Regions from separate parts of the Sphingomonas sp. GW821-FHT09E03 genome, predicted to be linked through region 2. Evidence: riboswitches for the same ligand, from Rfam matches in the RefSeq annotation. Region 2 holds a riboswitch; each other region holds the start of a gene.

Region 1 (6,888 bases), on a different contig from region 2:
GCTGCTCGACCCCCGTCACATGCAGCCCGGCATCGGGCACCGGCACCGGCTCATCGGGCGTCCCTGCGTCCTCGCCGATCAGCCGCGCAGCGGTGCGCAGGAAAGCGGCGGCATTGCCCACCCCGCCCTGGCGCAGATAGGCTTTCAGCCGCTTGCGATCAGCCTCCGCTACGGTTGAGGCACGATCGAGCTCGGGGTCTTCCTCGCAGCCGTCGGACAGCGCCGCAAAGGCGATGCCGCGCTCGCGCGCCACCCGGGCAATCTCGTCGATCCCATAAGGCCAATAGCCCTTGCCGCCGATCAGCGTGACGCAGACGAAGCGAGCGCGGCCGATCACCCGATCGACATAGAGATCGACCGAATAAGGATGCTTGAGCTGGAGCAGATTGGCGATGCGGACGCTCGGCCCCGCATCGCCGATCTGCTCGGCGGCATGGGCGAAGCACGCCAGATCGCTGTCCGCCACCGTGAGCAGCACGATGTCGCCCGGCGACTGGGCGAGGTCGATCGCCTCGTCACCGTTGGCGATCGTGCCGGGGGTGGCGGACAGCAGGTGCATCAGCGCGCCGCGACCAGCGCCGGCGCCAGGATTGCCGCGAGGGCGGTGCGGATCGCGGTCTCGTCGAGTCCCTTCTGGCCGATCACCACCAATTGCGAGCGGCGCGTCGATGCGCTCCACGGCCGGTCGTAATATTGCTGCACCCGCGGGCCGACCGCCTGGATCACCAGCCGCGCCGGGCGGCCCTCGACGGCGACATTGCCCTTGATCCGCAGCACGTCATGCGCCGTGATCACCGTCTCCAGCGTCGTGACCAGCGCCGCGACATCGGCGACGTCGCCGCCTTCAACGACGAAGCTGTCGAAATCGTCATGGTCATGCTCCTCGTCGCTGTCGTGGTGCGAGGGGCGCGCGTCGAGATCGTCCTCGGCGCCGGCAGTGATGCCGAGCAGCGCGCCGACATCGACCGCGCCATGGCTGGCGTGAACGATCTTCACCCCCGCGCGGGTCTCCTGCTTGATCCGCGCCTCGACGCTAGCCAGCGTCGCCGCATCGACCAGATCGGCTTTGTTGAGCACCACCATGTCGGCGCAGGCGAGCTGGTCCTCGAACAATTCCTCGAGCGGGCTGTCGTGATCGAGCGACGGGTCGGCGGCGCGCGCGGCGGCCAGCGCCGCCTCGTCGGGCGCGAACCGGCCGGCGGCGACCGCATCGGCATCGATCAGCGCGATCACGCCGTCCACCGTCGCGCGGGTGCGGATGTCCGGCCAGCCGAACGCCTTCACCAGCGGCTTGGGCAATGCCAGGCCCGAGGTTTCGATGATGATATGCTCGGGCGGGTTGGGCCGGTCGAGCAGCGCCTGCATGGTCGGCAGGAAATCGTCGGCGACGGTGCAGCAGATGCAGCCGTTGGCGAGCTCGACGATGTCCTCCTCTGGGCACGCGGCATCGTTGCAGCCGCGCACCAGATCGGCGTCGACGCCGATGTCGCCGAACTCGTTGATGATCAGCGCCAGCCGGCGCCCTTGCGCATTCTGGAGCAGGTGGCGGATCAGCGTCGTCTTGCCGGCGCCGAGGAAGCCGGTGATCACGGTAGTGGGGATACGGGCCACGATGGGTCTCCTTGAAATCGAATGGTAATCAGGCGACGACGTCGGCGGTGCGGACCTCGATCTCGTCGAAGCGCTTCCAGCGGAACACCGCCCAGCTCAGCCCCCAGCACAGCGCGAACAGGCCGATGATCGCAAAGCCGATCAGATTGAAGCTGCCGCCGAGCTCGGCCACGGCCGACCACAGACCGCCGTGCAGCCCGAGCTTGTCGGCCACCAGCGCCAGCGTCTCGATCCCGCCGATCAGGATCGCGACCAGCGCCGATACCGCGGTGATGACGATGTTGTAATAGAGTTTGCGGATCGGATGCACGAACGCCCATTGATAGGCGCCGAGCATCAGGATGCCGTCGGTGGTGTCGACCAGCGCCATGCCGGCGGCGAACAGCGCCGGGAAGACGAGCACCGGTGCGATCGCGAAGCCGCCCGCCGCCTGGCTCGCCGACAGGCCGAGAATGGCGACCTCGGTCGCGGTGTCGAAGCCCAGCCCGAACAGGAAGCCCAATGGCGCCATGTGCCAGCTGCGCGACACCAGCCGGAACATTGGCCGGAACAGTCGAGCGAGCAGGCCGCGGTTGCCGAGCAGCAGATCCAGATCCTCCTCGACATAGTCGCCGCCGCGCCGGACATGGTGGAAGGTCCGCCACACCGAGCGCAGGATGATTAGGTTCATCGCCGCGATCGCGAACAGGAACACCGCCGAGACGATCGTCGCGATGATGCCGCCGCTCGCCTTGAGCGCCTCGAACCCCGACAGTGCCGAGGCGGTGAAGGCGATCGCGGCCGAGGCGATCAGGATCACCGCGCTATGCCCGAGCGCGAACCAGAAGCCGACGGTGGTCGGCCGCTGGCCGTCGTTCATCAGCTTGCGGGTGACATTGTCGATCGCGGCGATGTGATCGGCATCGACCGCGTGGCGCAGGCCAAGGCCCCAGGCGAGCAAGGCGGTGCCGAGCATCAGCGGCTGGGCGTGGAACAGCGCCGCCGCCCAGATCCACGCGCCGATATTGGCGAGGATCAGGAAGACGTAGAGGGGGATGAGCTTGCGCGTGATCGGCCGCGCGCGGCGATTGGCCATGAGGGGAACGACTCCATCGGCATCGAGCAACGTCGTGCGGGAGCGTGCCGCCATGGGCTGGCGGTCAGGGTGCTCGACCCGGCGGACGCCCGTGCGCCCGGCCCTTGCGACCCCGATGCGGCTCCCGCCGCTTCCAACGTCGCTCAGACGGACGGATCCGTGCCGCGGCCACCCCCTGGGCCAGGGCAAGAGCGACCGAACGCCGGCAGGTCTCCTGGCTCACGGGTCATCGCGCGAGGCACGGCCTTCCCAGGCCTCGCCCGATTCGGCGTCCGGCCCAGTGGCTGCACCCTTCACGCTGGGGAAGGGCACGCTGCGCATCGCACTCACCGCTTACAGTTGCAGGGACAGCCGCGGCTTGGGGCGGCAAGCCACCCGCACCGCATTCCCTTGAAGCTCCTCGCGGAGCACCGACGCGATCGTGCGACCCCGCGCGGACGCGGCGTCGGGATCGGCGGTATCGCACGGGGCGCGGCGGCGCAATGGCAACCGACCGTTCTATCCGTCACCCCAGCGAAGGCCGGGGTCTCGTATGGCCCCTGTCCGATCCTCGCCACGAGGAGATCCCAGCCTTCACCGGGATGACGGATGATCGTCTAGACCAGCCGGCTCTGCTTCACCGCGGCTTCGATAAAGCTCGCGAACAGCGGATGCGGGTCGAACGGTTTGCTCTTCAGTTCCGGGTGGAACTGGACGCCGACGAACCACGGGTGGTCCGGCCGCTCGACGATCTCGGGCAAGGTGCCGTCGGGCGACATGCCGGAAAACACCAGGCCGCCCTGCTCGAGCGCTTCTTGGTAATGGGTGTTGACCTCGTAGCGGTGACGATGCCGCTCGTGGATGGTGGTGCCGCCGTAGATCGACGAGACCACGCTGTTGCCGTCGAGCTTGGCCTCATAGGCGCCCAATCGCATGGTGCCGCCAAGGTCGCCCTGCGCCTCGCGCTGCTCGAGGCCGTCGCGGCCCATCCATTCGGTGATCAGCCCGACCACCGGCTCGTCGGTCGGGCCGAATTCAGTCGATGACGCGGCAGCGATGCCGGCGAGGTCGCGCGCGCCCTCGACGCAGGCCATCTGCATGCCGAAGCAGATGCCGAAATAGGGAATCTCGCGCTCGCGGGCGAAGCGCACCGACTTGATCTTGCCCTCCGCGCCACGCTCGCCGAACGCACCGGGGACAAGGATCGCGTCGCATGGCTCGAGCTGACCGACGATCTCGCTGTCGTCATTCTCGAACAGTTCGGCGTCGATCCAGCGGATGTTGACCTTCACCCGGTTGGCGATGCCGCCATGGACCAGCGCCTCGTTGAGCGACTTGTAGGCATCCTGCAGGCCAACATATTTGCCGACGACGCCGACGGTGACCTCGCCCTCGGGGTTGAACAGGCGATCGGTGATCTCGCTCCAGCGGCTGAGATCGGGCGGTGACGACGGCGTGATGCCGAAGGCACGCAGCACCTCGGAATCGAGGCCTTCCTCGTGATACTGCATCGGCACCGCATAGATGCTCTTGGCATCGAGCGCCGGGATCACCGCCGATTCGGGGACGTTGCAGAACAACGCGATCTTGGCGCGCTCCGACGGCGGCAGCGGGTGCTCGCAGCGGCAGACGAGCACGTCCGGCTGGACACCCAAGGCGGCGAGCTCGCGCACCGAATGCTGGGTGGGCTTGGTCTTCAGCTCGCCGGCGGCGGCGATGTACGGCACCAGCGTGACGTGGATGCTGATCGCGTTGCCGCGGCCGACCTCGTTCTTGAGCTGGCGGATCGCCTCGATGAACGGCAGCGATTCGATGTCGCCGACGGTGCCGCCGATCTCGCACAGCACGAAATCGAGGTCGTCGGTCTCGGCGCGGGCGAAGGCCTTGATCGCATCGGTGACGTGCGGGATCACCTGCACCGTCGCGCCGAGGTAATCGCCACGCCGTTCGCGCTCGATGATCGTCTTGTAAATCCGGCCGGAGGTGACGTTGTCTGACTGTCGCGAGGCGACGCCGGTGAAGCGCTCGTAATGGCCAAGGTCGAGATCAGTCTCGGCGCCGTCGTCGGTCACATAGACCTCGCCGTGCTGATACGGGCTCATCGTGCCCGGATCGACGTTGAGATAGGGATCGAACTTCCTGATCCGGACGCGATAGCCACGCGCCTGGAGGAGAGCTGCGAGAGAGGCCGCCATGAGGCCTTTACCGAGCGACGAGACCACGCCGCCGGTGATGAAGATATACCGCGCCATGGGAAGAATCGCCTAGCGTGTTGAAGGGGCAAACGACAAGGGCGCGCGTCGAGACGACGCGCGATTTATACGGTAAACCGCAGGGTAATCAGTGGGCGAGCGGGACCGCCGAATTGTCGGCCGGTGCCGTGGCCGGGGCCACGCCGTTGACCGTCGCCGGCGCATCGACCGGCTGAGTGGGCACCGCATCCTGCGTCGGCGTGGCCGGTGCCCTACGGGCGAGCGACGTGTCGATCGCCTGGGTGCGGTGAGTCGCCGCCAGCACTGCGAGCGCGATCGAGAACAGCACGAACAGGGTGGCGAGCACCCCGGTGGCCCGGGTGAGGAAATCCGCCGCGCCGCGCGCCGACATCAGCCCCGACGGGCTGCCGCCCATGCCAAGCCCGCCGCCTTCCGACCGTTGCATCAGGATCACCGTCACGAGCGCCGCGGCGATGATGGCATGTACGACGAGAAGGAAGGTGAACATTGATGATCCCGGTTGTCCGGCGCCCGATGCCCCGACGCCGGGCACATAGGCGCAACCCCGATGGGGATCAACAGCGCCCCGCTCGCGACGCCCGGCGCCAGGGTGATGCGATCCGATAGTTAATATCTAAATGTCTGGCGAAACCAGCGCGTGATCAGGGCGTTATGACAGCGAAACGACACCCATAACGCGCGTCCGATCAAGGACGAGGAACGGAAAGTTTAACGTGGGAACAGCCGCTCAATCGCTTTCAACGTGGATGACGGCGCTGGTCGATTACGTGCGGTCGGGCGAGCCCGACCTCACCAACAGGCAGATGGCGTTGTTGCTCTTGGTTTATCTTAACCCCGGCCCGCACACCGTGCGTGGACTCGCGCGGGCGCTCAACGTCTCGAAACCGGTGGTCACTCGCGCCTTGAACAGGCTGGGGGCGCTCGGCTATCTGCGCCGCCAGCGCGACGACAGCGACAAGCGCAATATCTTCGTCGCGCGTACATCCGAAGGGGCAGTGTTTCTTGAAGAGTTCGGGCAGTTCATCGGCGAAGGCGGCGCCCCCGCCCTTAGCAGAGCCGTCGCGTAAGGCGTTCGCGCTGACCGGTCGATCGATGGTGCTCGACCCGCGCACCCATGCCGTTCGCGGCGACCTAGCGGACGTGCGCCTCGCCGAACATGTGTTCGCGCCGCATTATGCAGCGCCGATGCTCGCGACCGCCTCCACCGCGACGACCCTGTTCGCGGCGCGAGGCCAGGTCGAGCCGCTGGTGCAGCTCGCACCCGGCGACGCCTTCGAGGTGCTCGAGCTGGCAGGCGACCACGCCTGGGGAGTCGCCCCGGCCTCGGGGCTGGTCGGCTATGTCGACCGCACCGCGCTGGATCGGGCGGCATGAGCGTCAGCGTCTTCATCGACGGCGCGGTCGGCACCACCGGGCTCGATATCGGTGAGCGGCTGGCCGGCCGGGACGACCTAAGCCTGGTGACGCTGGCCGACGACCGCCGCAAGGACGCCGCCGCCCGCCGCGAGGCGCTCAACGACTGTGACATCGCCATCCTGTGCCTGCCCGACGACGCGGCGCGCGAGGCAGTGGCGCTGATCGACAACGACCGTGCACGGGTGATCGACGCCTCCACCGCTCACCGCGTCAACGATGGCTGGATCTATGGTTTTCCCGAGCTCGGCCGCGACCAGGCCGCGCGAATCGCCGCCGCCTCCCGCGTCTCCAATCCCGGCTGCTATCCCACCGCCTTCCTCGCGCTGGTCCGCCCGCTGATCGTCGCCGGGTTGCTTCCGACCGACTGGCCGGTCAGCTTCAATGCCACCTCCGGCTATTCGGGTGGCGGCAAGGCGATGATCGCCGAGTTCGAGGAGGGCGGCGCCGACACTGCGTTTCGCGTGTACGGGCTCGGCCTTGCCCACAAGCATGTCGCGGAGATGCAGGGCCACGCCGGGCTTGCCCATCCGCCGATTTTCGCGCCATCGGTGACGCGGACCAACCGCGGCATGC
Region 2 (6,888 bases):
CGACGAGCACGGGGATGTCGCGGGCAAGCAACGTCTCCACCAGCGCGGGATGCGCCACCGTTGCCGCGTGGACGAACGCCGCGTCGTAGCAGGCTGCGGCCAGCGCGTCGTCGAGGCTGGTGTAGCGATGCGGGATCCGATGCGCCGCGCCGACCTCGTCGAGCGTGGCGCGATGGCGGGTGGCGAGATGGAGCTCGAGGCCGGGCATCGTCGCGAGGATCGGCAGATAGGCCTTGCGGGCGATGTCCCCCAGGCCGACGACCAGAATGCGCATGTGGAAACCCTTTATCGAATACCCGCCAGCCACGAGCGGCAGCGCTATGCGCCGATAAAGGCGATTCCTGCTACATTGGTCCGCTGATAGGTCGTCGCGAGCCGACCATCGGCAATGATGTTCAGCCGGGCGATGGTACCCGAGCGCTGGTTGGCAACCAGCATCATGCCCTGATCTTCGAGCAGCACGACCAGCCGCGGCCAGTTGCCGCCACTGTCGATATGCTGAAGCAGCCGCAAGTCACCGTCCGCGTCGACGGCGAACACCGCGACGCTGTTATGGCCGCGGTTGGACACGTAGAGCCGGGTGCCGGCACGGTTGAGTGAGATGTGCGCCGCGGCGGAGTCGCCATGGAAGGCTGTGGGCAGCGTCGACACCACGCCACGCGCCGCGAAGGTGCCATCTGCCCGGCTGCGCAGGATCGTCACCGTGTTGGCGAGCTCCGCGACCAGATAGGCGACCGGCAGCCGGGGGTGGCGCGCGAGGTGACGCGGCCCCGATCCGGCGACTGCGTTATAGGCGATCGAGGTGTGGGTGACGGTGCCGGTCGCGGCATCGAGATGATGCGCAAAGATGGCATCGGCGCCGAGATCGACCGAATGGAGCCGCGTGCCGTTAGCGGCAAAACCCACCCAATGCGCATGAGGCCCCGCCTGCCGCTCGCTGTTCGGGCCGCGGCCCTCGTGGCGCACCAGTTGCGCATCACCTTGCGGCAGCCCCGCGCGATCAAGCCGCCACAGCGCGACGCTGCCGCTCGAATAATTGGCGACGGCGAGCATCGTCCCGTCCGAACTGAGCGCCGCATGGCAGGGATCGGCGCCAAGCGTCGGCCGTCTGGCGAGTTGCCGGAAGGCACCGTCATAGACGCCGAGTCCGCCCTGGGTCTGTTCGTCGACCAGATAATGGATGCCGCGCCGCGCGCTCTTCACCCCGAACGACGCATTGCCGATCCGGGCGATCGCTGCGCCCGCGACGACGCCATTGGCACCGACCTTGAGCGAAACGAGCCCTGGGCCGCCTTCATTGGCATAGGTGCCGCCGATCAGCGTCGGCGCGGGCGCCGCCGCCACGGCAGTGGGGAGCGCACCAAGCGCCAGCGCGCCGCCGACAAAGCTTCGCCGGGTGGGTATCGAGGAGTTGTCCATGGTCATGACCTCTTGAACCGTGCGCCGTCGGCCGCGTCAACATCGCCATGGTCGTACGGGCCGCTTACCGTAGCTTGCCTCGGCAAAGTCGCCTGCTAAGCTGACATCGATGATACCAATTCAACACCGGGGAATGTGGATGAGCGGACGGACAGACTGGTGTGCCTATGCCTTGATGCTGGCCGCGCTGCCGCTCCTCGCCACCGTTGCGCCGACCCCGCTGGCCGCCGAGCCGGTCACCCTGCCCGCGCTCTATCCTGCGCCCGTATCGATCACGCTCGGCAGCGGCGCAATCCCGCTCGGCGCGGACGTGGTGCTGATAGCGGCGCCCGGCGTCGAACCCGGCACGACGGCGCTGGTGCGCGACATCCTCGCCGCCGCGGGGGTGGATTCGATCACCACCGCGCAGCGGGTGCCGGCGGTGTTCGATCGTCCGTACATCCTGCTTGGCACCGGCGACGCTCCGCTTATACGCGATGCGCTGGCGCGCAGCGGCACGGTGCGCGACGGCCATGCCGAAGGCTATACCATAGCCGGCATCAAGAGTGGCCGTGGCGGCCTCATCACCCTTGCCGGCGCGGATGCCGATGGCCTGTTCCACGCCGCGCAGACCTTCCGCCAACTTGCGCAGCGCGCCGCCTTCCCGGCGGTGACGATCCAGGATCACCCGGCGATGCCGATCCGCGGCACGATTGAGGGCTTCTACGGCGCGCCATGGACGATGGCCGATCGCACCAAGCATCTCGACTTCCTCGCCAGCGTGAAGGCGAACACCTATGTCTACAGCCCCAAGGACGACCCCTTTGCGCGCGATCGCTGGCGCGATCCCTACCCCGCCGCGACGCTGAGCGCGCTCGGCGCACTCGAGAAGACCGCACGCGCCGATCACGTCGACTTCGTCTATGCGGTGTCGCCGGGCCCCTCGATCTGCTTTTCCGATCCCGCCGACGTCGCCGCGCTCAAGCGCAAGTTCGCCGCGTTGCGCTCGATCGGCGTCGACAGCTTCTATGTCGCGCTCGACGACATCGAATATACCAAGTGGAATTGCGACAAGGACAAAACCAGCTTCGGCCCGCCGGGCGCGGCGGCAGCCGGCGTCGCCCAGGCGCAGCTGCTCAACGCGGTGCAGGCGGACCTGCTTGCGCAGTACCGCGCGTCGCGGCCGCTGATCATGGTGCCGACCGAATATTACGACGCCAAGGAAAGCCCGTACAAGGCAGCGCTGCGCGCGCATCTCGACCCGCGGATCGTGGTGCAATGGACCGGCACCGACGTGGTGCCGCCCGCGATCTCGGTGCCCGATGCCAAGGCCGCGACCAAAGCGTTCGGGCGCAAGACGCTGCTGTGGGACAATTATCCGGTCAACGATTACACCCAGTCAGCCGGCCGATTGCTCGTCGCGCCCTATGCGCGGCGCGAGGCGGGCCTGTCGGGGGAACTGACCGGCATCCTGGCGAACCCGATGAACCAGGAAGCGCCAAGCCGCATCGCGGTGACCGGGGTCGCGGCCTTCGCCTGGAACGATCAGGGCTATGATGCCGATCGCACCTGGCGGGCCGCGGCACGGACGATGGCGGGCGGCGACGCGCGGGCGACCGCCGCGCTGCTCACCCTGTTCGACACCCAGCATCTCGCGCCGACCTTCGGCAGCCAGCCGTGGCAGGAGCAGGCACCCGAGCTGAAAGCGCTGCTCGACCACGTCCGCGGGGCGATCGCCGACGGCGACGAGGCCGCGCGCCAGGACGCGCTCGCAGCGCTGGCCGGCCGCGCCGACGAGATCGCCGGCGCACCCGACATCATCCGCGCCGGCGCGGTCGACCCCGCCTTTGCCGATCAGGCACGCCCCTGGCTGGACGCGATGCAATTGTGGGGCCGCGCCCTGCAGCTGTCCGCCGCAGGCCTCGGTGCGGCCGATGATGGCAGCGCCGCCGCGGCACGCTATTTCGCCGATGCCAAGCAGCTCGCGGCCAAGGCGGCGGCGGTCCAGACGATCCCCGGCGCGACCCGGTTCGGCGGCCCGGTCAAGCTCGCCGACGGCGTGCTCGACCGGTTCATCGCCGACGCCCCGACGCTGATCGTGGCGGACCACCGCTGAGCCTGGAACTTTCGCCCACGGAAGCCCGGCGGATCGCGCTGACCGCCGGGGGCTTCAACGGCCGCGAGCGCGAGCGGCCGGTCGATGCGACACGGCTGCGCCGCGCCATCGCCCAGCTCGGACTGCTCCAGATCGACAGCGTCAACGTGCTGGTCCGCGCCCATTATCTGCCGCTGTTCTCGCGGCTCGGCGGCTATGATCGCGCGCTGCTCGACGGGATCATGGCCGAGCGGCCAAAGCGGTTCTTCGAATATTGGGGGCATGAGGCATCGCTGTTGCCGGTCACCAGCCAACCGCTGCTGCGCTGGCGGATGGCCCAGGCGCGCGCCGGCGAGGGGATCTGGCGACAACTCGCGCCCTTTGCCGGCTCTCGCCGCGCCGAAGCCGATGCGCTGCTCGCCCGCATCGCCGCGGACGGGCCGATCGCCGCCTCCGATCTCGCCGGCGCCAAGGCGGCCAAGGGCATGTGGGTGTGGAGCGAGGGCAAGCATGCGCTCGAATGGCTGTTCTGGGCCGGCCTCGTTGCCTCGCCGCATCGGCGCAGCACGTTTGAGCGCGTCTATGACCTGCCCGAACGGGTGCTGCCGCGCGCCATCCTCGACACGCCGACGCCAAGCGACGACGATGCCCGCCGCGCGCTGCTCGGCTTGGCAGCGCGGGCGCTCGGCATCGCCACCGCCGGCGATCTGCGTGACTATTACCGGCTGTCACCCGCCGATGTGCCGCGCCTGATCGCGCAGCTCGTCGAGGCCGGGACGATCGTCCCCGCGCGCGTGCGCGGCTGGCGCCAGCCGGCCTATCTGCACCGCGACGCGCGCGCCGGACGCCGGATCACCGGCGCGGCGCTGCTATCGCCGTTCGATCCGCTGGTCTGGCACCGCGAGCGCACCGAACGCCTGTTCGGCTTCCGCTACCGGCTCGAGATCTACACCCCCGCCCCGTTGCGCGAGCACGGCTATTACGTGCTCCCATTCCTGCTTGACGGTGCGCTGGTGGCCCGGGTCGACCTCAAGGCGGATCGCAAGCGCGCGGTGCTGATCGTGCAGCAGGCCAGCGTCGAGCCAACTGCGCCCGGCCATACCATCGCGTCGCTGGGCGAGGAGCTAGCGCGGCTCGCAGGCTGGCTTGGCCTGACGCTGGAGCCGCAATGGGATCGCGCGCTGCGCTGTTGATCGACACCAAGTTGCATGCACCCGCTTGCCTCCGCTAGACAGGTCTCGGCTGCAATGCTTCACGGCAGGGCAGCCGATAGATCGCGCTGGTGCCCCTGACGGGGCTTAAAAGGGAATGCGGTGCGGGCCTCCATGGCCCAGTGCCGCGGCTGTCCCTGCAACTGTAAGCGGTGAGTGCGATACGGATCGCCTGCCTCCAACCGAGAGGCAGGCAGCCACTGGGCCGGACGTCGAAGCGGACGAGGCCTGGGAAGGCCCTGTATCGTCACGTCGACCCGCAAGCCAGGAGACCTGCCGGCGTCTGGTCGCTCTTGCTTTGGCCCAGGGGATGGTCGGGGCACGGTTTGTCCGTCTGAGCGACGACCGAGCGGCGGGGGTCGCATCGGTTCGTGTCGGCGGGCGCTGGGAGGCGTCGGCCCGCTGACGCGCGCCGACCGGTAGCAGCGGAGATCCCCGTCCATGATCGCGTGACGCTGGACGGGAACGACCATGAACAACGTAATGACACTATTGGCTTGCCTGGCGGCGAGCGGCATCGCCGGGGCCGCGCAGGCGCAAACCACCGACAAGACGCCGCCGCCGGCCGACGACATCGTCGTATTCGGCCGGGGCGAGGCCAAGATCGGCGTCGCCCATGCCGCCAGCGAGGGCACGGTGGCCGGTGCCGACCTGCTGGTGCGACCGCTGCTGCGCGTCGCCGAGCTGATCGAGGCGGTGCCCGGCCTGGTCGCCGCCCAGCACTCGGGCAGCGGCAAGGCCAATCAATATTTCCTCCGCGGGTTCAACCTCGATCACGGATCGGACTTCACCACCTATGTCGACGGCGTGCAGATGAACCTGCGCACCCATGGCCACGGTCAGGGCTATCTTGATCTCAACGGGCTCATCCCCGAGATCGTCGCCCGCGAGGATTTCCGCAAAGGCCCCTATCGTGCCAACGGCGGCGACTTTGCGCTGGCCGGCGCCGCCTATATGACCACCATCGACCGCTTCGACGCGCCATGGCTGTCGATCGAGGGCGGCTCCTACCATTATGGCCGGATCGCCGCTGGCGGCACGATCGATGGCGTCGGCGACGGCACGCTGACCCTGGTCGGGCAGGCCAAGATCTATGACGGCCCCTGGCAGGAACCCGAGCATCTGCGCCATCTGTCGGGCTTCGCCAAATATACTAGGTCTGCCGGCGCCGGGCAGATCGAGGCGTCGCTCAATGCCTATCGCGCGACCTGGCGGCCGACCGAGCAGATCCCCGAGCGGATCACCGGCACCGATGTCTGCCCGGACGTGTTCTGCTCGCCTGATCCAAGCGCGCGCGGCGAGACGACGCGGCTGATCGGCAACGTGCTGGTGCGCCAACCGGGCTGGAAAGCGAATGTCTATGGCCAGTTCTACGACTGGTCGATGTACTCCAATCCGACCTACACCGATCCCGACGGTACCAGCGCGCAGATTTACCAGTTCGACCGGCGCTGGATCGTCGGCGCGCGCGGCGACAAGCAGTGGACGCTGTCACCGGACCTGACGCTCTCCGTCGGCACCGAGGAGCGTTATGATCATATCGGCAGCGTCGGCGTCGCGCGGACCAGCGATCGGACGTTCCTCGCCTCGCTCGGCCGCTACCATGTCGAGGAAGCCTCGGCGGCGCTGTACGGCGAAGCGACCTGGACGCCGCTCGCCGGGCTGCGCCTGACCGGCGGCGCGCGCGGCGACTATTATCATTATGCGGTGCGCGCGCGGGACGCGGCCGCCACCGCGGCGGGCACCGGCAGCGGCAGCGATGCCATCCTCTCGCCCAAGGCCTCGGTCGCCTACACGCCGGCGCCGTGGCTCGAACTCTACGGCAATTGGGGCCGCGGTTTTCATTCCAACGACGTCCGCGGCGCGGTGAACGTCGACACGCCGGTGCCGGTGCTGGTGCGCGGCGACGGCCGCGAGCTCGGCGCGCGCTGGCAGTGGCACGGGCTGTCGCTCACCGCGACCTACTGGTGGCTGGATGTCGACAGCGAGCTGCGCTTCGTCGGCGATACCAACGCGGTGGAGCCGACCGGCGCGAGCAAACGCCACGGCTATGAGCTGGTCGGGTTCTGGCGCCCGCTGCCGTGGCTGGCGCTCGACGGCAACTACACCGCCAGCCATTCGCGCTACGATAATGGCGATCGCATCCCCAATGCATTTGAGAACGCCGCCTCGGCGGGTGTCGCG
Region 3 (6,888 bases), on a different contig from region 2:
CGGGTTGTAGTTGGCGTAATCGCCGAGGATGCCGCCGTAGGCGGTCGAGATCAGCGTGGTGCCGTTGTAATTGTACACCGGCGACGAGTTCGCATCCGAGCGGCGATAGATATACTGCTCGTTGAACAGGTTGCGCGACCATACCGAGAAGGTCACGGCCTGGCTGTTCTCGCCGAGGCGGATGTTGGCCAGCGACAGACGCCCGTTGACGACGAAGCTCGGGTCGGTCTTGGTCGACTCCGCCTCGAAGCTGTACTGGCTGCTGGCGTAATTGGCGTCAAGGTGGAGGCGGATGCTGGCGTCGCCGCCGCCGACCGGCACCGCATAGTCGATCGCGCCCGACGCCGCATTCTTCGGCGTGTAGACGATGTACAGCTTCTGGGTGACGCCCGTCAGCGGGTTGGTCGCCGTCGGCAGGTCGAAATAGGTGTAGGCATAGGAGCCGCTCAGCGTCAGCTCGCGGGTCGGCTTGATGGTGAGGTCCGCCTCGACACCGCGAATGTGGTTGGTACCTTGCGCGTTGATCGCCTCTTCGAGGTGGCTGGCGAAGGTCGGGCTTGTCGGGTCGGTGTCGTAGAGATCGAAGTCGAACTGCGTGTTCTTGCGGTTCATCAGATAGCCCGCGAGGTTGAGGCGTGCCTTGTGGTCGAAGAAGTCCATCTTCGCGCCCAGCTCGTACGAGCGCACCGATTCAGGCCCGAACGAGTCGAAGCGCTGCGAGCGATCGTCGGCACCGCCGGCGCGGAAGCCGGTCGAATATTTGGCGTAGAGATGGACGTCCTGGGTGGCGTCGAGTGCGACGTTGACCATCGGATCGAAGCGGCTGACGTCCCGCTTGAACAGGAATGCGCCATTGGTGAGCGCATTGGGCGTGGTGTCGCCGTTGACGATGAACAGCGAGCCGTGGCGATCGTCCTTGGTCCAGCGGCCACCGGCGGTGATGTGCAGCATGTCGAAGCTGTCCGGGGTGTAGGTCGCCTGGCCGAACAGCGAATAATTGTGGTCGTGCGCCTGGCTGTCGCGGGTGATGAACTGCGAGCCGGGCTGATAGCCCGAGTTCGCGCTCGACAGCGTGCCGGTGACGAACGGGTTGCGGATCGTATAGGCCGTGCCGTCGGCGTTCCACTGGTTGCTCAGCGGGGTCGCGGCATATTCGGTGGCATGCTCGGTGTAATAATAAGCGCCGACCGCGTAATCGAGCTGGTGGACGCTGCCCACCGCCTGGAACTCCTGGCTGAACTGGTTCTGGCGCAGGAACGACAGGCTGTAGCGGCTGAAATTGGCGTTGGGCGCGAACGCCGAGCGCTCGGGGCCACCCGAATTGTCCCACTGATCGGTGCTGACGCCGCGCCAGGCGGTGATCGAGCGCAGCTCGATCCAGGGTGCCGCCTCATATTTCAGGTTGATCGAGGTCCCGTGGGTGAGATCGGTGCTCTCTTGCTGGGGCACACCGACATCGGCGACCGACTGGCGATCCGGATGGATGCCGACCAGCGGCGCCTTGGGCGCGACGCAGGCGACTCGGCCGGCAGCCGTCTGCGCCGGGGTGATCGTGCCGCCGCAGGCGGTGTTGGTGCCCGGCAGGTACAGCGTCGTGCCGGTCACGCCGGCGGCGTTGGTGTAGGAGCCGACCGTATAGTTGTTCGGGTTGTAGTTGAGCAGCTGGCTGTACATCGGCGTGTTGTCGTCACGCGCCTGATCATAGGCGACGTCGGCGGTGAAACCTTCCACCGGCTGCCAGCGCGCCTGCACGCGGCCGCCCTTGCGATCGTAATAATTCCAGCCCTTCGAGCCTTCGAGCGGATCCTTCACGGTCGGATCCTGGTGCTGGTAGACGCCGTCGAACTTGAGCGAGATGTTGTTCCACTCGGGCAGGTCGATATGCGCCTCGGCATTCTTGCTGCCGTAATTGCCGATGCCGGCGGTGACGCGACCGTCGAACTGGCCGGTCGGTGCCTTGGAAACCAGCGACAGCGCGCCGCCCTCGGTGTTGCGGCCGAACAGCGTGCCCTGCGGGCCCTTGAGCACTTCGATGCGCTCGATATCGAACAAGGCGGCGTTGAGGCCCTGGGTCTTACCCAGCGCGACGCCGTCGATATAGACGCCGACGCCGCCGTCGCGCGCCGTCTGGTTCTGGTCATAGGGAACGATGCCGCGGATGCCGATGGTCAGCGCCGACTGGCGCGCCTCGAAGGTGGCGACGCGCAGCGACGGCACCGAACCGTCGGCGAGGTTGATCAGGCTCTGCACGTGGCGGTCGGCGAGGGCCTGGGTATCGAGCACGCTGATCGAGATCGGCGTCTTCTGCAGGTTGGTCTCGCGGCGGGTGGCGGTGACGACAATGTCGGCAAGGCCATCGGTGCGCTGCGCGGTGCTGCCATTCGTGCTGGTCGCCTCGGCGGTGCCGGTCGAGGTCGTGCCGGCGGCGGCCGCGTCCGTGGTAGTGCCGGTCTGCGCGTCCTGCGCATATGCAGGCGTGGCGACCACCGCCATCAAGGCGGCGCCCGAGAGCAGCAGCGCGCGGCCGCCGAGCTTATTCATCATCGTCATGGTCCCCAAAGGTGCGTTTGTGCGTTGCACGGGGCCTTAGGGGGGATGGGCGTCACAACTGTTGCACTTGTGTGAAACCCGCCGCCTTCCTCGCTTCATGTTGGCGTCATGTTCTATGACATTCGGACGGGTCGCAGTTCTCGGTTCGCCGCGCGAGCCGGCGCCATGGACGCAACGAGTGCGTCGTGAAACGCGGGGCCCGCGTTAGAAGATGTCACGAAACGGCAGTCTTCCGCGATCAAGGAAAGATCATGGGCAAATATTCATTCGCGGTTGGCAGCCTCACGCTGATGGTAATGCCGTCGCTTGCGCAGGCGCAATCGCTGCCGGCGTCGCCCGCGTCGTCCACCGAAAAACCCGGCAAGGTGGAGACGGCGCCCAAGGAGGATCAGCCCGGCCTGATCATCACCGCCTCGAGTCGCGCCCGCTTTGAGACCGTCGACGGGCGACCGCGACCGGACTACGCGACGTCGGAGGACGCCTTCCTGCTGCGCACCGGGGTCGCGGTCGAATATGGCCCCGGGCCGCTCGCGATCGGCGGCGAGCTGATCGATAGTCGCGCCTATGATATCGGCGGCAAGACCCAGATCGGCCGCGACGACGTCAACGCGATCGAACTGCCCCAGGCTTATCTCAAGCTGCGGCTCGACAATGCGTTCGGCACCGGCAGCAAGCTCGCGCTGCAGGGCGGCCGCTTCCTGCTCAACCTCGGTTCGGGCCGGCTGGTTGCGACCGACGAATATCGCAACACGGTGAACGGCTTCACCGGCCTGCAGGTGGAAATCGATCCCAACCGCGCCACCGCGCTGACGCTGTTCTACGTGCTGCCGCAGGAGCGGCTGCCCGCCGATGCCGACGACATCCGCCACAACAAGGTGCGGTTCGATCGCGAGACGTTCGACGACGTCTTTTTCGGCGCCTATCTCCGCCACAAGAAGCTGGTCGGCCCGCTGCAGGGCGAACTGGCCTACTATCGGCTGGTCGAGCGAGACTCGCCGGGACGCGACACCGCGAATCGCCATCTCAACGTGCTCGATGCGCGGATCGACAATGAGGCCAAGGCAGGCAAGGTCGATGTCGACCTGGAGGGCGTCTACGAATTCGGCCGCGCCAGCGACTCGACGATGGCGACCGCGACCAACGCTGCCGTCGCGGCCGGCTTCGCCCATGCCGCTGCCGGCTACACCTTCGATTCGCCGCTCAAGCCGCGGATCGGGCTGTTCTACGATTATGCCAGCGGCGACAAACCGGGCGGCAAGTTCGGCCGGTTCGACACGTTGTTCGGCAGCCGTCGCGATGATCTCGGACCATCGGGTACTTATGGCGGGGTGGCGCGCGAGAACATCAGCGCGCCGGGCGTCCGGATCGAGGCCAAGCCCGGCAAGCGTGTGGAGGTGCTCGCCGATTATCGCGCGATCTGGCTCGCCTCGCGGTACGACCGTTTCTACAATGTCGTCGAAAAGACCGGCCGCTCGGGCGATTTTGCCGGCCAGCAGCTGTCCGGTCGCGTCCGCTACTGGCTGGTGCCGCAGCATCTGCGGCTCGAGAGCAATTATGCATTGCTGTTCAAGGGCGCGTTCCTCAAGGATGCGCCCCAGGCGCTCGCCCGCGACCATGATCTGGTCCGCTTTCTCGAGATGAACGTCCAGGTTACCTTCTAGCCGGACACTGATGGCCTGCACCATTTGCCAACCAGCGACCCGCTACGCTAAGGCCGTTGCCGAACTGATCGCGCCGGTGCCCGCAAGGGCTTGAAGGGGAATGCGGTGCGGGGGCTCGTCCCCTCATGCCGCGGCTGTCCCTGCAACTGTAAGCGGTGAGCGACGTGCCCAGGGCTCCTGTCGCCGGGAGCAGCCACTGGACCCCTGGCCGCATCGGCCACGGACCGGGAAGGCCGGACGCCGAGCTTCGACCCGCAAGCCAGGAAACCCGCCGGCGATGGGTCGCTCATGCCGTCATCCAGGGGATGGTGCCGGCACGGTTCTCCGTCTGAGCGACGAACCTGTGTGGCGGGGGCCGCATCGGTGCGTGGCAATGGGCGCCAGACCGCCCGTCCGTCGCTTGCGCACCGGCCGCCAAGGCGCTCCCCGCCGGTCGTGTCGTGGCGTCGCGAGAGCATGATGAGCCGGTATTGCTTGCCCCATCTCGATCGACGCTGCCGGACCGTCTTGCGCGGACGCCGCCGGTGAGCGCGTTCGCGGTCCGTGGCTGGTGCCCCGATGCTTGGCGGCCGATGCTGGCGGGCGACGGTCTGCTGGTCCGGGTGCGGCCGCGGCTCGGGCGGGTGATCCGCGAGCAGGCGCTCGGCCTGTGCGCGGCGGCGCTGGCGTATGGCAATGGCGCGATCGACCTCACCAGCCGCGGCAACCTCCAGCTGCGCGGGATCACCGAATCGGGGTGGCAGGGGCTGATCGAGCGGCTGGTCGCGCTCGATCTGATCGATGCCGATCCCGCCTGCGAGGCCCGCACCGCGATCCTCGTCGCGCCGGACTGGCGGGCAGGGGACGATACCCAGCGCATCGCCGCCGCCTTGCTGGCGCGGCGCGGCGATTGGCCCGATCTGCCCGGCAAGATCGGCGTGACGATCGATGCGGGGCCGGCGCCGGTGCTGCTCGCCGACCCCGGCGATTTCCGCATCGAGCGCGGCATGTCCGGTGGCCTGATCCTGCGCGCCGACGGCCATGCCGAGGGCGTGGCGCTGGCAGCCGGCACGGAGGTCGAGCAGCTGATCGCCCTGGCGCAGTGGTACGTCGCCAGCGGCGGTCGCGAGGCCGGGCGGATGGCGCGGCATCCCGCGCCGCTGCCCGGCTGGGCGACGCCGGCTGAGCCGCCGGCGCCTGCTGCGGCGGCATGGCAGCCGGGCCATCATCCGCTCGGCAGCGTGCTCGGTGCGCCGTTCGGCCGGGTCGATGCGGCTGCGCTCGCCGCCTGCCTCGAGGCGGGCGCGGCGACCGCGCTGCGGATCACGCCATGGCGGCTGCTGATCCTCGAAGGCGCCACCATCGACACCGCCGCGGGCTTCGTCGCCGACCCGCATGCGCCGGCGATCACCGCCGATGCCTGTGTCGGTGCGCCGTCCTGCCCGCAGGGGTCAGTCGCCACCCGTGACCTCGCCTTGCGGCTGGCGCCGCATATCGACGGGCGACTTCACGTCTCCGGATGTGCCAAGGGCTGCGCGCGCAGCCGGCCGGCCGATGTCGTGCTGGTCGGGCGTGACGGCCGCTTCGATCTCGTGCTCGCCGGCCGCGCCGGCGATCCTCCCTCACGCACCGGTCTCGCCGCAGACCAATTGCTCGCCCTGTTCGGAACCCGCTGATGCCCTACACCTACGAAACCGACGGTGCCGCGATCTACCGCCAGTCGTTCGCGATCATCCGCGCCGAGGCCGATCTCACGCCGTTCGCGGGCGCGGAGGAAGCGGTCGCGGTGCGGATGATCCATGCCGCGGGGATGGTCGGTCTCGCCGACTATATCCGCTTCTCGCCGGGCTTCGCCGAGGCGGGGCGAACGGCGCTCGAGGCCGGCGCGCCGATCCTGTGCGATGCGCGGATGGTCAGCGAGGGCGTCACCCGCACCCGTCTGCCCGCCGACAACCAGGTGATCTGTACCCTGCAGGCGCCCGAGACGCCGGGCCTCGCCTTGGCAATGAGCAACACCCGCTCGGCGGCGGCGCTCGAATTGTGGCGGCCGCATCTCGCCGGCGCTTTGGTCGCGATCGGCAACGCGCCGACCGCGCTGTTCCACCTGCTCAACATGCTCGAGGATCCCGATTGCCCGCGCCCGGCGGCGATCATCGGTTGCCCGGTCGGCTTTGTCGGTGCCGCCGAATCCAAGGCGGCGCTGTGGGCGGCGCAGCCGGTGCCCTGCGCGATCGTCGAGGGGCGGCTGGGCGGCAGCGCCATTACCGTCGCCGCGATCAACGCGCTGGCGAGCCGCGCCGAATGAGCGTCGGTACCATCCATGGCGTCGGCCTCGGGCCCGGCGCGGCCGATCTGATGAGCGTGCGCGCCGACCGGCTGGTGCGCGGCGCGCGCCACGTCGCCTATTTCCGCAAGGCGGGCAAACCCGGCCAGGCGCGGCGCATCGTCGAGGGGCTGCTCCGCGACGATGTGGTCGAGCTGCCGATGGAATATCCGGTGACCACCGAGATCGCAGTGTCCGATCCTGCCTATAACGATTGCCTCGCGGGCTTCTACGCCGCCTGCGTCGAGCGGCTCGCCGCGCTGGCGGCAGCGGGCGAGGAGGTGGTGGTGCTGTGCGAAGGCGATCCGTTCTTCTACGGCTCGTTCATGCATCTCTATACCCGGCTCGACGGGCGGGTGCCGGTGCGCGTGGTGC

The links. Region 2 has a riboswitch for cobalamin ahead of AC07M8_RS06875 (TonB-dependent receptor). Riboswitches for the same ligand answer to the same signal wherever they lie in the genome.
Region 1: linked by a shared signal. The riboswitch ahead of AC07M8_RS10485 (HoxN/HupN/NixA family nickel/cobalt transporter) and the one ahead of AC07M8_RS06875 (TonB-dependent receptor) in region 2 are both predicted to bind cobalamin.
Region 3: linked by a shared signal. The riboswitch ahead of AC07M8_RS13480 (ferredoxin-like domain-containing protein) and the one ahead of AC07M8_RS06875 (TonB-dependent receptor) in region 2 are both predicted to bind cobalamin.

The regions. Positions count from the first base shown of each region.
Region 1 is NZ_JBWKOS010000004.1:18,964-25,851, reverse strand. Features, by position in the region: gene cobN (cobaltochelatase subunit CobN) at 1-559, opposite strand, end outside; gene cobW (cobalamin biosynthesis protein CobW) at 559-1,611, opposite strand; gene AC07M8_RS10485 (HoxN/HupN/NixA family nickel/cobalt transporter) at 1,640-2,686, opposite strand; cobalamin riboswitch at 2,874-3,114, opposite strand; gene pyrG (CTP synthase) at 3,283-4,917, opposite strand; gene secG (preprotein translocase subunit SecG) at 5,006-5,386, opposite strand; gene AC07M8_RS10470 (MarR family transcriptional regulator) at 5,646-5,966, shown strand; gene AC07M8_RS10465 (SH3 domain-containing protein) at 5,992-6,273, shown strand; gene argC (N-acetyl-gamma-glutamyl-phosphate reductase) at 6,270-6,888, shown strand, end outside.
Region 2 is NZ_JBWKOS010000002.1:531,720-538,607, reverse strand. Features, by position in the region: gene AC07M8_RS06895 (Gfo/Idh/MocA family protein) at 1-274, opposite strand, end outside; gene AC07M8_RS06890 (lactonase family protein) at 319-1,425, opposite strand; gene AC07M8_RS06885 (glycoside hydrolase family 84 protein) at 1,559-3,514, shown strand; gene AC07M8_RS06880 (winged helix-turn-helix domain-containing protein) at 3,511-4,686, shown strand; cobalamin riboswitch at 4,757-4,999, shown strand; gene AC07M8_RS06875 (TonB-dependent receptor) at 5,176-6,888, shown strand, end outside.
Region 3 is NZ_JBWKOS010000005.1:170,350-177,237, reverse strand. Features, by position in the region: gene AC07M8_RS13490 (TonB-dependent receptor) at 1-2,544, opposite strand, end outside; gene AC07M8_RS13485 (alginate export family protein) at 2,802-4,211, shown strand; cobalamin riboswitch at 4,269-4,501, shown strand; gene AC07M8_RS13480 (ferredoxin-like domain-containing protein) at 4,736-5,866, shown strand; gene AC07M8_RS13475 (precorrin-8X methylmutase) at 5,866-6,495, shown strand; gene cobI (precorrin-2 C(20)-methyltransferase) at 6,492-6,888, shown strand, end outside.